Regions from separate parts of the Siccibacter colletis genome, predicted to be linked through region 2. Evidence: predicted binding sites of a transcription regulator. Region 2 holds the regulator's gene; each other region holds the start of a gene.
What was found. The regulator ArgR, encoded in region 2, controls arginine synthesis, uptake and breakdown. The targets are predictions, from matches to a motif close to ANTGAATAAAAATACANT.
Positions count from the first base shown of each region.

Region 1: a site for ArgR is predicted at 2,431-2,448, ahead of argA (amino-acid N-acetyltransferase). Genes of this name have one in related genera too.
Region 3: a site for ArgR is predicted at 2,786-2,803, ahead of argC (N-acetyl-gamma-glutamyl-phosphate reductase). Genes of this name have one in related genera too.

Region 1 is NZ_CP074352.1:3,274,153-3,278,340, forward strand. Features, by position in the region: gene mltA (murein transglycosylase A) at 1-520, opposite strand, end outside; tRNA gene KFZ77_RS15760 (tRNA-Met) at 725-801, shown strand; tRNA gene KFZ77_RS15765 (tRNA-Met) at 860-936, shown strand; gene amiC (N-acetylmuramoyl-L-alanine amidase AmiC) at 1,006-2,253, opposite strand; gene argA (amino-acid N-acetyltransferase) at 2,481-3,812, shown strand; gene recD (exodeoxyribonuclease V subunit alpha) at 3,818-4,188, opposite strand, start outside.
Region 2 is NZ_CP074352.1:419,559-423,746, reverse strand. Features, by position in the region: gene degS (outer membrane-stress sensor serine endopeptidase DegS) at 1-338, shown strand, start outside; gene mdh (malate dehydrogenase) at 399-1,340, opposite strand; gene argR (transcriptional regulator ArgR) at 1,762-2,232, shown strand; gene yhcN (peroxide/acid stress response protein YhcN) at 2,601-2,864, shown strand; gene yhcN (peroxide/acid stress response protein YhcN) at 2,971-3,237, shown strand; gene KFZ77_RS02080 (barstar family protein) at 3,300-3,575, opposite strand; gene KFZ77_RS02075 (NAD-dependent succinate-semialdehyde dehydrogenase) at 3,629-4,188, opposite strand, start outside.
Region 3 is NZ_CP074352.1:3,806,127-3,810,314, forward strand. Features, by position in the region: gene KFZ77_RS18180 (argininosuccinate synthase) at 1-853, opposite strand, end outside; gene argB (acetylglutamate kinase) at 880-1,656, opposite strand; gene argC (N-acetyl-gamma-glutamyl-phosphate reductase) at 1,669-2,670, opposite strand; gene argE (acetylornithine deacetylase) at 2,850-4,001, shown strand.

The sequences.
Region 1 (4,188 bases), 1.2 Mb from region 2:
TCAGGGAGTTGCTCCAGGCGATAACGTAGTTTTCGCTCAGCGCCCCGGCATAGATGTCGGCGCGGGACGGCAGGCGGCCACGCTTCGGCGGCATGCGGTAAATCGGGTACTGGAATTCGCCCTGACGGGTATGACGCGCCTGCACCACCGGCGTGTAGTAGCCGGTAAACTGTACGTTACCGTAGTTGTCTGCCCCTTCCATCTGCCAGGCATTCAGCCCGAACTGGTTCAGGTTGCGGGTATCGCCCCCGGCACGCAGCCACTCCTGCACCGCGCTGTAGACATTGCCCTGGCTACCATAAAGACGTGGCGAGGCGCTGCGGATCTGATTCACCTGCTCGGCGAAGTCGCCGGCGTTAATCGGCGCGCCAGTGGCATCCGGCTGATTAACTAATGAGAAAGGCTGGGTAAATTTCCCGTCGCTGTACTGCTGCCCACGGTCGGTAGGCTTTGAGGAACAGGCGGCAAGCAGCGTAATCATTGCCCCTGTAAGAAGGTAGTGTGCCCAACGTCCTTTCATGATCTCTCCGGAATTTGCCACGGCGTGCGAAGGAAGATAGCAAACCGTACCTGGGATTGAAATGTGAAGCCAGCGCGTAACAGTAAATACGCCTGGTAAATAAACAAATGGCCGGATAATTAGTCAACCTGAGCCAAACATCGAGTTTTATTGGAAAAAAGGGTTGCATCGAAAAGCGAGCGGAGTATAGTGCGCTTCCACGGACGCGGGGTGGAGCAGCCTGGTAGCTCGTCGGGCTCATAACCCGAAGGTCGTCGGTTCAAATCCGGCCCCCGCAACCAATTACGATGCTGGCAACAGCCAAAAGCGCGTAATAAAAAGAAGAAGTAGTAAGACGGACGCGGGGTGGAGCAGCCTGGTAGCTCGTCGGGCTCATAACCCGAAGGTCGTCGGTTCAAATCCGGCCCCCGCAACCAACTTATAAATAAGCACCCTTAAGGGTGTTTTTTTATGCCTGAAATTCAGCGCCGCCAAAAAACGGCGCGTTATCCGCGCCGCGCCATCCGTGCATCATCGGCAAAATAGGCTTCAATCCCTGCCAGAATCGACTCCGCCACCTGCTGCTGAAACGCCGCCGTACGCAGCTTGCGCTCCTCTTCCACGTTACTGATAAACGCCGTTTCCACCAGAATCGACGGGATCTCCGGGGCTTTTAACACCGCAAACCCGGCCTGATCGACGCTGTTTTTGTGCAGCTTATTCACGCCGCCCAGGCGCTTAAGTACCTCTTTCCCGAACTTCAGGCTGTCGGTAATGGTGAGCGACTGCACCATGTCGAACATCGTATGGTCGAGATAGCGATCGCCGCTTTTGCTCACCCCACCGATCAAATCCGCGGCATTCTGCGTCTGCGCCAGATACTTTGCCGCCGTGCTGGTGGCCCCTTTGGTGGAAAGCGCAAATACCGACGATCCACGCGCCGCGCGGTTGGTGAAGGCATCCGCGTGAATCGAGACGAACAGATCCGCCCGCTGCTTCTGGGCTTTGGCAACGCGCACCTTGAGCGGGATAAACACATCCTCGTTGCGCGTCATAAAGACCTTCATGTTGTTCTTTTTCTCGATCAGAGCGCGCAGACGGCGAGCGATCTGCAGCACCACGTCTTTTTCTCGGGTCTTGTACTTGCCGATAGCGCCGGGATCTTCCCCACCGTGACCGGGATCGATCATGATGACAATCGGGCGATCGCGCCCGGCTTTACCCGGCTGCGGACCACCGGAGGGGGTTTTCTGCTCCAGTTCGCCCTTGTTGTAATCCTCAAGCAGCGCCAGCAGCGGATCTTCCGCGTGATTGCCGTTAGCCGGGTAGAGATCCATCACCAGGCGCTCTTTGAATTCGGCCACCGGGGCCAGTGCGAACAGCTGCGGCGACACGTTCTGCTTCAGCTCAAACACCATGCGCACGGTATTGGGATCGAACTGGCCGACGCGTGCCGACTGAATAAAGGGATCGTCACTGCGGATCTGATTGCCCAACCCTTTCAGCACGGCATTCAGATTGATCCCTTCGATATCCACCACCACGCGTTCCGGGTTACTTAGCGCAAACTGGCGGTATTTCAGCACGCGGTTTGATTCAATGGTCACGCGCGTATAGGTGGAGGCAGGCCAGACGCGCACAGCGATGACCTGGCCTGAAGCCGCCAGCCCAACCTGACTGACGCTTAATAACCACATTGCCCCCGCCCCCTGCAAAAGATGACGACGGCTTACGCCTGAATTAAAACCTGACATGCCACTCCCGGGTAAATAACCTGAAATTCTGCGTAGATTGTTAAAATTGGAGCAAAACTTTAGCGAAAGGCGCTAACGCTGTCATCTATAAAAGGGTAAACATTACGTCATATCTCCTTCACCCTCGGCGCGTACCCTCAGGGGCGGATGAAATTCCTGCTTGCACACTGCGCCACAAAAGAATAAAAATACAAAAATTACGAATAAAAATTCAATGAGGGGTTACCGTGGTTAAGGAGCGTAGAATCGAACTGGTGCAGGGATTCCGCCATTCTGTTCCTTATATTAATGCCCACCGGGGTAAGACATTCGTCATTATGCTTGGCGGCGAAGCCATTGAGCATGAGAACTTCTCCAGCATCGTCAACGATATTGGTCTGCTGCACAGTCTGGGCATCCGCCTGGTGCTGGTTTATGGGGCGCGTCCACAGATCGACGCTAACCTGGCAGCGCATCATCATGAACCGGTGTACCACAAGCACACGCGCGTGACCGACGCCAAAACCCTCGAACTGGTTAAGCAGGCAGCGGGACTGCTGCAGCTTGATATCACCGCTCGCCTTTCCATGAGCCTGAATAATACGCCGCTGCAGGGCGCACATATCAACGTGGTGAGCGGCAACTTTATTATTGCTCAGCCGTTAGGCGTGGATGACGGCATCGACTACTGCCACAGCGGCCGTATTCGCCGCATCGATGAAGAAGCGATCCACCGTCAGCTCGACAGCGGCGCTATCGTGCTGATGGGGCCGGTTGCCGTATCGGTTACCGGTGAGAGTTTTAACCTCACCTCAGAAGAGATTGCCACCCAGCTGGCGAGCAAACTGAAAGCGGAAAAAATGATTGGCTTCTGCTCGTCTCAGGGCGTCATCGATGACGACGGCAACATCATTTCCGAGCTGTTCCCCAATGAAGCCCAGGCCCGGGTTGAAGCCCTCGAAGAGAAAGGCGACTTTCACTCCGGGACGGTGCGTTTCCTGCGCGGCGCAGTCAAAGCCTGCCGCAGCGGCGTGCGCCGCAGCCACTTAATCAGCTATCAGGAGGATGGCGCGCTGCTGCAGGAGCTGTTTTCCCGCGACGGCATCGGTACGCAGATTGTTATGGAGAGTGCCGAGCAGATCCGCCGGGCTAATATCAACGACATCGGCGGCATCCTTGAGCTAATTCGCCCGCTGGAACAGCAGGGAATTCTGGTGCGCCGCTCCCGCGAGCAGCTGGAAATGGAGATTGATAAGTTCACCATTATTCAGCGCGACAATCTGACCATCGCCTGCGCCGCCCTCTATCCGTTCCCGGAGGAAAAAATCGGCGAGATGGCCTGCGTGGCAGTACACCCGGACTACCGCAGCTCGGCGCGGGGCGAGGTTCTGCTCCAGCGTATTGAAACCCAGGCAAAGCAGATGGGGCTGAGCAAACTGTTTGTACTCACCACGCGCAGCATTCACTGGTTCCAGGAGCGCGGCTTTACGCCAGTGGACATTGACTCTTTGCCTGAGAGTAAAAAAGAGATGTACAACTATCAGCGCCGCTCGAAAGTGCTGATGGCCGACCTCACCTGACAGATTCAGGCTCCCTCTGGAGCCTGAATCTGGTGCGCGCCAAAGATCGCCGTCAGGCCACTGCGCCGTTCAATACGCGTATCTATCGCCTGCTCCAGCACGCGTTCGCTGGCATAGAGCGACAGCTTACTGCGCGCTCGCGTGATGGCGGTATAGACCAGTTCGCGCGACACCACCGGGGTAAACTGCGTCGGCAGCACCAGCGCAGCATGATCAAACTCGGAGCCCTGCGACTTGTGCACCGTCATTACCCATGCCGTCTCGTGAGCCGGTAAACGCCCCGGCTGGACTGACTTAATTGTGCCATCAGGCATCGGGAACCAGACGCGCAGCCCCTGCCCTCGATCCAGCGCAATGCCGATATCGCCGTTGAACA
Region 2 (4,188 bases):
GCGACGGACGCGTGATCCGCGGCTATATCGGTATTAAAGAAGGCCGTGAAATTGCCCCGCTGCACGCCCAGACGCAGGGCATGGAGCAGATTCAGGGCATCATTGTTAACGAGCTGGATCCGGGCGGGGCCGCTGAACTGGCGGGTATTCATGTGAATGATGTCATCGTCTCGGTCAACAATAAGCCTGCGGTATCGGCGCTGGAGACGATGGACCAGGTCGCTGAGATCCGCCCCGGCTCGGTGATCCCGGTGGTGGTGATGCGTGACGATCGCAAGCTTACGCTGCAGGTCACCATTCAGGAATTCAAAGAAGAAGAGACCCAGACCCCGCAGTAGCGGGCGGGCATAAAAAAACCGGAACGCAGGTTCCGGTTTTTTTTCATCAGCGAACGGGGCTTATTTGTTATTCACAAACTCTTCGCCCAGCGTGATGTCTTTTTTCAGGGTGTCGAGCATGCCTTCCAGCGCCTGCTGTTCGAACGCGCTCAGCGTGCCGATTGATTTACGCTCTTCCACGCCGTTTTTACCCAGCAGCAGCGGCTGCGAGAAGAAGCGCGCGTGCTCGCCGTCGCCTTCAACGTAAGCGCACTCAACCACGCCCTGCTCGCCCTGCAGCGCGCGCACCAGCGACAGACCAAAGCGTGCTGCCGCCTGGCCCATAGACAGGGTTGCAGATCCGCCACCGGCTTTTGCTTCTACCACTTCGGTCCCGGCGTTCTGAATACGTTTGGTCAGATCAGCCACTTCCTGCTCGCTGAAGCTCACGCCCGGGATCTGGGAGAGCAGCGGCAGAATGGTAACGCCAGAGTGACCACCGATCACCGGCACGTCGATCTCCGTCGGCTGTTTGCCTTTCAGCTCGGCCACGAAGGTGTTGGAGCGAATGATATCCAGCGTGGTGACGCCAAACAGGCGGTTTTTATCATACACACCCGCTTTCTTCAGCACTTCCGCCGCGATAGCCACGGTGGTGTTAACCGGGTTGGTGATGATGCCGATCAGTGCTTTCGGGCAAGTGGTTGCGATCTGCGCCACCAGGTTTTTCACGATGCCGGCGTTTACGTTAAACAGGTCGGAACGATCCATGCCCGGTTTACGCGCCACGCCTGCGGAGATCAGCACCACGTCCGCGCCTTCCAGCGCCGGGGTCGCATCTTCGCCGGAGAAACCTTTGATTTTTACGTTGGTCGGGATATGACTCAGGTCAACCGCAACCCCAGGGGTGACGGGAGCGATGTCGTACAGAGAGAGTTCTGAGCCTGAAGGCAGTTGGGTCTTAAGTAGAAGGGCAAGCGCCTGGCCGATACCACCTGCCGCGCCGAGGACTGCAACTTTCATCCTAAACTCCTTATTATGGTTAGCAAAATCGTGCCGTTACTCCATGTGGTGGCGACCATAATTGAGAGAGTATGCAATTACAATCGTCATACGGTAAGTCTGCGACATTACGCAATCATTGGTAGCAGTAATGAATCATCGCGCACTGACCGTACCGCCCGGGTCACTACCGAAGCAACAGATCAACAGGCGGTTACATTACACCCTCACCAGACATCAAAACAACATCATTTTGATAACATTTAATTTACTTTCACCCTTATTTTCGGGACGTGATACAGGCATGTTCCTTGATAACTTATTTTGATAAAATCGTCCGCTTTCATAACATTATTTCAGGCTGCACCACCGCAGATGGTTTGCATAAAAATTCATTCATATGCATAATAATGTTGTCTCTGTCGCCATCCATGGGTGAATTATGCGTACCTCATCAAAACAAGAAGAACTCGTTAAAGCGTTTAAAGCGCTCCTGAAAGAAGAGAAATTCAGCTCTCAGGGCGAAATTGTTCAGGCCTTACAGGACGAAGGCTTCGAAAATATTAACCAGTCCAAAGTCTCTCGTATGCTGACCAAATTCGGGGCGGTGCGTACCCGTAACGCGAAGATGGAGATGGTCTACTGCCTGCCGGCAGAGCTTGGCGTGCCTACTACCTCCAGCCCGCTGAAAAATCTGGTGCTGGATATCGACTATAACGACGCCGTGGTCGTGATTCATACCAGTCCGGGTGCGGCACAGCTTATTGCACGCCTGCTGGACTCCTTAGGTAAGGCAGAAGGCATCCTCGGCACTATCGCCGGCGACGACACCATCTTCACCACGCCGGCGCGCGGCTTTACGGTAAAAGATCTCTACGAAGCCATTCTGGTGCTGTTCGAGCAGGAACTGTAATTCACCGCGCAGGTCACGATAGATAAAGGGGCAATTCGCCCCTTTTTTGCTATTTATCACCAGTCCTTCTTTAGCGATTAGTGCTAAAAACTACCCATCCCCTCATATTCATCACGAATATTTCACATAAACCGCACAAAAGGTTCATTTTCCGTAACCATATGATTTTCAATATATATGGCTAGAAATGTGGCTGTAAATTAACCGCTTTTATAACTATCAGCTATAAAAAAAGGCGCATTTACGTTAAAGTTTCGCAGGAAACCATTAGCATGGTATTAATTTTTCGGGTGACTAGTGTATACTTGATTTCGTGATGAGGGTCACAAAACGAACCCTCCAGAAAAATTACGACGAGGAAAACATCCATGAAAATCAAAACGACTGTAGCGACTCTGAGCCTTCTCTCCATGCTGTCTTTCGGTGCTTTTGCAGCCACCTCTATCAATGCTGATGAAGCGCAGAACCGCGAAGCTATCGGTACCGTATCACTGGGCGCGGTAGCGACCTCCCCGATGGATATGCGTGAAATGCTGAACCAGAAAGCGGAAGAAAAAGGCGCGTCTGCTTACCGCATCATCGAAGCACGTACCGGCGATCACTGGCACGCGACTGCCGAACTGTACAAATAAGTTCACCCTTTACCCTGTTTCCCGAATCAACATCACCTGCGCGGCCCAGACAAAAAAACGGCACGTTAACCCTAAGGCCGCCGGGTAATGAATTGAGGAGTTAATTATGAAAAACGTAATGAATATTGCCGCACTTGCCCTGGCTTCCGTGATGTCTTTCGGTGCCAGCGCAGCGGCCCATCTGGTCAACGCTGACGAAGCGCAAAACATGCAGGCGATGGGTAGCGTATCGGTCACTGAAATCACCGGCGCACCGATGGATATCCGTCAGGCCTTAGCGGAAAAAGCCACCAAAGAAGGGGCCAGCGCGTACCGCGTCACTGAGTTAACTCAGGGCGACCACTGGCACGCCACCGCACAACTCTACAAATAAACCCTCGTCGTCTTGTCCGACGACTTGCCCCTGCTCGCCAGGGGCTTTTTTATGCCTGCCGTTCAGGCGTGACGCACGTTAAACCGCAGTTGCCCCTCCAGCTCTTCTTCCGCCTCTTCAAACAGCAGGATCAGCGCCCCGTAGCGCCGACGCTGCCCGTCTGGCAGATGGGTAAACTCGATCTCTGCCGGAAGCGGAATACCGCCCCCGGTAACCACATCCCAGAGCGCGTCCAGATCGCTCACCGGCGCCTTCTCTGGCGTCAGGGTGCGAGCGAACTGCCGATAAAAATCACTCTGATCCTCTATCTCATCAAAGTCGAAGGTATAGATATTCATGTCTGCCTCCGAATGGGCGCGCCGCACGGCACGCCCGCTGTTGTTATCATCGCTTACAGCCCACCGAGGTGAAGCGTCTTCACTTCCAGAAACTCTTCCAGCCCCAGCACCGAGCCTTCGCGACCCAGGCCGGACTCCTTCACGCCGCCGAATGGCCCCAGCTCGGTTGAAACGGCACACTCGTTTACGCCAATCATGCCGCTCTCAATCTGCGAGGAAACGCGGAATACGCGCTGCAGATTTTGCGTATAGAAGTAGGCGGCCAGGCCATACGGCGTATTGTTAGCGCGGCGGATAACCTCTTCTTCCGTAGTGAAGCGGAAGCAGGCGGCCAGCGGCCCGAAGGTTTCCTCCTGCGCCAGCGTCATCTCGTCGCTGGCGTCCGCCAGCACCGTCGGCTGCCAGAAGTTACCGCCCAGCTCGTGGGCTTTACCGCCAGCCAGTACTTTTGCCCCCTTGCTGATGGCATCGTCAACATGCTCACACACCTTATCCACCGCTGAGCGCTCAATCAGCGGCCCGACCACCACGCCCTCATCGAGGCCATTCCCTACTTTCAGCGCGTTCACCGCCTGCGCCAGCTTCGTGACAAACTGGTCATAGACGCCGTCCT
Region 3 (4,188 bases), 680 kb from region 2:
TGGTGCCGCCCGGGGTTTCATAGCAGCCGCGGGACTTGATACCCACCAGACGGTTTTCCACGATATCTATACGGCCTACGCCGTGCTTCGCACCGATTTTGTTCAGCACTTCAAGACACTGGAACGGGCTGTGGCGTTCGCCGTTAACGGCAACCACGTTGCCTTTCTCAACGGTAACGGTGACCTGCTCCGGCTGATCCGGGGCTTCCAGCGGATCGACGGTCCATACCCAGCAGTCTTTGTTCGGGGCATTCCACGGACTTTCCAGTACGCCGCCTTCGGTCGAGATGTGCCAGGCGTTCTCATCGCGGCTGTAGATTTTTTCCAGCGACGCGGTGGTCGGGATGTCACGCTCTTTCAGGTAGTCGAGCAGCGCTTCACGGGAACGCAGGTTCCACTCACGCCACGGGGCGATCACTTTCAGATGAGGTGCCAGCGCCGCCCAGGCGGATTCAAAACGCACCTGGTCGTTACCTTTCCCGGTTGCGCCGTGGCACAGCGCGTCGGCACCCACTTTGGTTGCCACATCCACCAGCGCTTTGGCGATCAGGGGACGTGCCATTGAGGTACCCAGCAGATAGCTGCCTTCATACAGCGCACCGGTCTGCAGCACCGGGTAGACGTAATCCTTGATGAACTCTTCGCGGGCATCTACCACGTAGCATTCGGTCGCACCTGAGCGCAGCGCTTTCTGCTCAACGCCTTTCAGGTCGTCACGATCCTGGCCGATATCCACCACGCAGGCCACCACTTCACAACCTGCATAGTTTTCCTGCAGCCAGGGAATGATGGCCGAGGTGTCGAGGCCGCCGGAGTATGCCAGTACAACTTTTTTAATGCCGTGGTTTTGCATTGTTTGTTTCCTTAAAAAATCTGTCATCACGCTAAAATGCGGGTGCCAATCGACACCCCATTAAATAAAGAGGGCAGCTGTTCGGCGTGACGCCATGAGGCGATATCCACCGGGCGGCCCAGAGTACGGGCGGCGTCCAGCGCCGCGTTCACTTTGACAATCATGCCGTCGGTGATAATGCCCTGCTCGATAAGCTGCTGCGCTTTGGCGGTGGTCACTTCCGCGATGCGCTGGCCTTTGCCGTCCAGAATGCCGCTGACGTCGGAGAGCAGGATCAGATCTGCACCCAAGGTGGCGGCCAGTGCGGTAGCAGCCTGGTCGGCGTTGACGTTCATCAGCTCACCGTCTGCGGTGACGCCAATAGAGCTGATCACCGGCAGGTAACCCGCCTCAAGCAGCGTGTTGATAAGTTTTGGCGAACCCGGCTCCGCCTGGCCAACGTGGCCGAGGCTTTCGTCAAGCTGGGTTACCTTCACGCTGTCGCCGTCGCCCAGAAACAGGCCGACTGAGGCGATGTCATGCTTCTTCGCCCAGGCCAGCAGGGTTTTGTTGGCGGACCCGGCCAGCGCGCCGGTGATGATGTCAATCTGGTCCGCAGGCGTGACGCGCAAACCGTTTTTCTTGGTAACCGGCAGGTTAAGCTGCTTCATCAGATCGTCCACCACGCAGCCGCCGCCGTGCACGATAACCAGCGGGCGCTGATGCGCCTGACGATAGTTGACCAGCGCGGTAAACAGGCGCTCCAGCGCCTCTTCGCTGTCCAGTAATACGCCGCCTAACTTGATAATTAACGGGTTCATCATCTCACCTGACTGTTAAATAAGTGACTGCGTTTCGGCAAAGCCAAAACGGATATTCGCGCACTGCATCGCCTGGGCCGCCGCACCTTTCAACAGGTTGTCTTCCGCCGCCACCACGATGATGTGCTCATCTTTTACCGCAAAGCCGATGTCGCAGAACGGCAGGCCGACTACGTTTTTCAGTGCCGGTACGCCTTTGTCATAGAGACGCACCAGCGGTTTATCGCCGTAGGCATCCTGGAACACCGCCGCGACCTGCGCATGAGTCACGCCCGGCTTCAGACGGCAGGTGATGGTTTCGAGGATCCCGCGCGGGAAGTTGCCAAGGTGCGGCGTGAAGATCACCGATGCGCCGAGGTGCACCGCGATCTCCGGGTGATGGCGATGGTGAAACACGCCGTAGGGTTGCAGGCTCACTTCACAGAAGCTGTTGGAGAGCGCCGCTTTACGCCCGGCACCGCTGACGCCGCTGGTGGCGTTGATCACCGGCCACTGGTTAAGATCCAGTAAATCCGCGTCGATCAGCGGCTTGATCGACAGCTGCGCTGCGGTCGGGTAACAGCCCGGCACCGCCACCAGCGTCGCTTCTTTAATCTGGTCATGATTCCACTCCGCCAGCCCGTACACCGCCTGCGCCAGCAGGTCGGGATGCTGATGGGTGAAACCGTAATAGGTGTCATAGAACGCCGGATCGTTGACGCGGAACGCGCCGGAGAGATCGAACACCACACAGCCTGCCTTGAGGAACTGCGGAGCGAGGTCGTGACTCACTTCATGAGCGGTGGCGAGAAACACCACATCGGCCTGGCTGAATTCGCTGATGTCGTCCATCGGCTGCAGCGGGAGATCGACAATCCCCTTCAGCTGCGGATGCAGATCGGAGATTAACTTTCCCGCATCATTGCTTTGCGCTGAGACCGTCAAAGCGGTTATGGTCATATGTGGATGGCGATTCACATAAGCCACAAGCTCTGCGCCAGCATACCCACTGGCACCAACAATCAGGGTTTTCAACATCGGGGCTAAACCTTCTTACGTCATTTGCTTCAGGCGCTGGCTGGCGGGCCCAGGCCACGTCAGTGAGCGAGGTTTGAATCACCGAAGCGAAACGAATTCCTTTACGCTCAACGTTATTGTATTTTTATTCATAAATTCTGCATGAATATTGATACTATCCGACCTGAGGTATGTCAACAGTGAAAATGAAATTACCACCATTTATCGAGATTTACCGTGCGTTGATCGCCACACCATCCATCAGCGCAACCGAGGAGTCTCTCGATCAGAGTAATGCGTCTTTAATCAATCTGCTGGCCGGGTGGTTCAAAGAGCTGGGATTCAACGTTGAAGTGCAGCCGGTGCCGGGTACGCGCAATAAATTCAATATGCTGGCGAGTACTGGCCAGGGCGCGGGCGGCCTGCTGCTGGCAGGGCATACCGATACCGTACCCTTTGATGATGGGCGCTGGACCCGGGATCCGTTCACCCTGACCGAGCACGACAACAAGCTCTACGGGCTGGGCACCGCCGACATGAAGGGCTTTTTCGCCTTTATTCTTGATGCGCTGCGTGACGTGGATGTGACGCAGCTGAAAAAGCCGCTCTACATTCTGGCAACTGCGGATGAAGAGACCACCATGGCGGGGGCGCGCTACTTTGCCGAAACCACGGCGCTGCGTCCGGACTGCGCGATTATCGGCGAGCCGACGTCCCTTCAGCCGGTGCGGGCGCACAAGGGGCATATCTCCAACGCCATTCGCGTGCTGGGCCAGTCGGGCCACTCCAGCGATCCGGCGCGCGGCGTGAATGCCATTGAGCTGATGCACGAGGCCATCACCCACATCATGGCGCTGCGCGACAGCCTGAAAGAGCGCTATCACTATGATGCGTTCACCGTGCCGTATCCGACGCTGAACCTCGGTCACATTCACGGCGGCGACGCAGCGAACCGCATCTGCGCCTGCTGCGAGCTGCACATGGATATCCGTCCGCTGCCGGGTATGACGCTCAACGATCTTAACGGCCTGCTGAGTGAAGCGCTGGAGCCGGTAAGCAGCCGCTGGCCGGGGCGTATTAATCTCGCCGAACTGCACCCGCCCATTCCGGGCTATGAGTGTCCGCCGGATCACCAGCTGGTGCAGGTAGTGGAAAAGCTGCTCGGCGCCCAGACGGACGTGGTGAACTACTGTACCGAAGCACCCTTTATTCAGACGCTGTGCCCGACGCTGGTGCTCGGCCCGGGCTCAATCAACCAGGCCCACCAGCCGGATGAGTACATCGAAACGCGCTTCATCAAGCCGACGCGCGAGCTGATTGGTCAGGTAGTGCATCACTTCTGCTGGCATTAGTGATAACAGCGGGTGCCTGGTGCACCCGCCACGCTCTGCCGTCCCCGCGTTATCGCATGAACCCCTGCTCGTACGCCAAAACCCAGGCCGATTCACTGCCTGTCACGCCGCTCGCAGACGCTGCCACTACACATCCGCACGCGGGCTTTTACACAATTTTCATAAGCGTTACTTATCTGCAACCAGA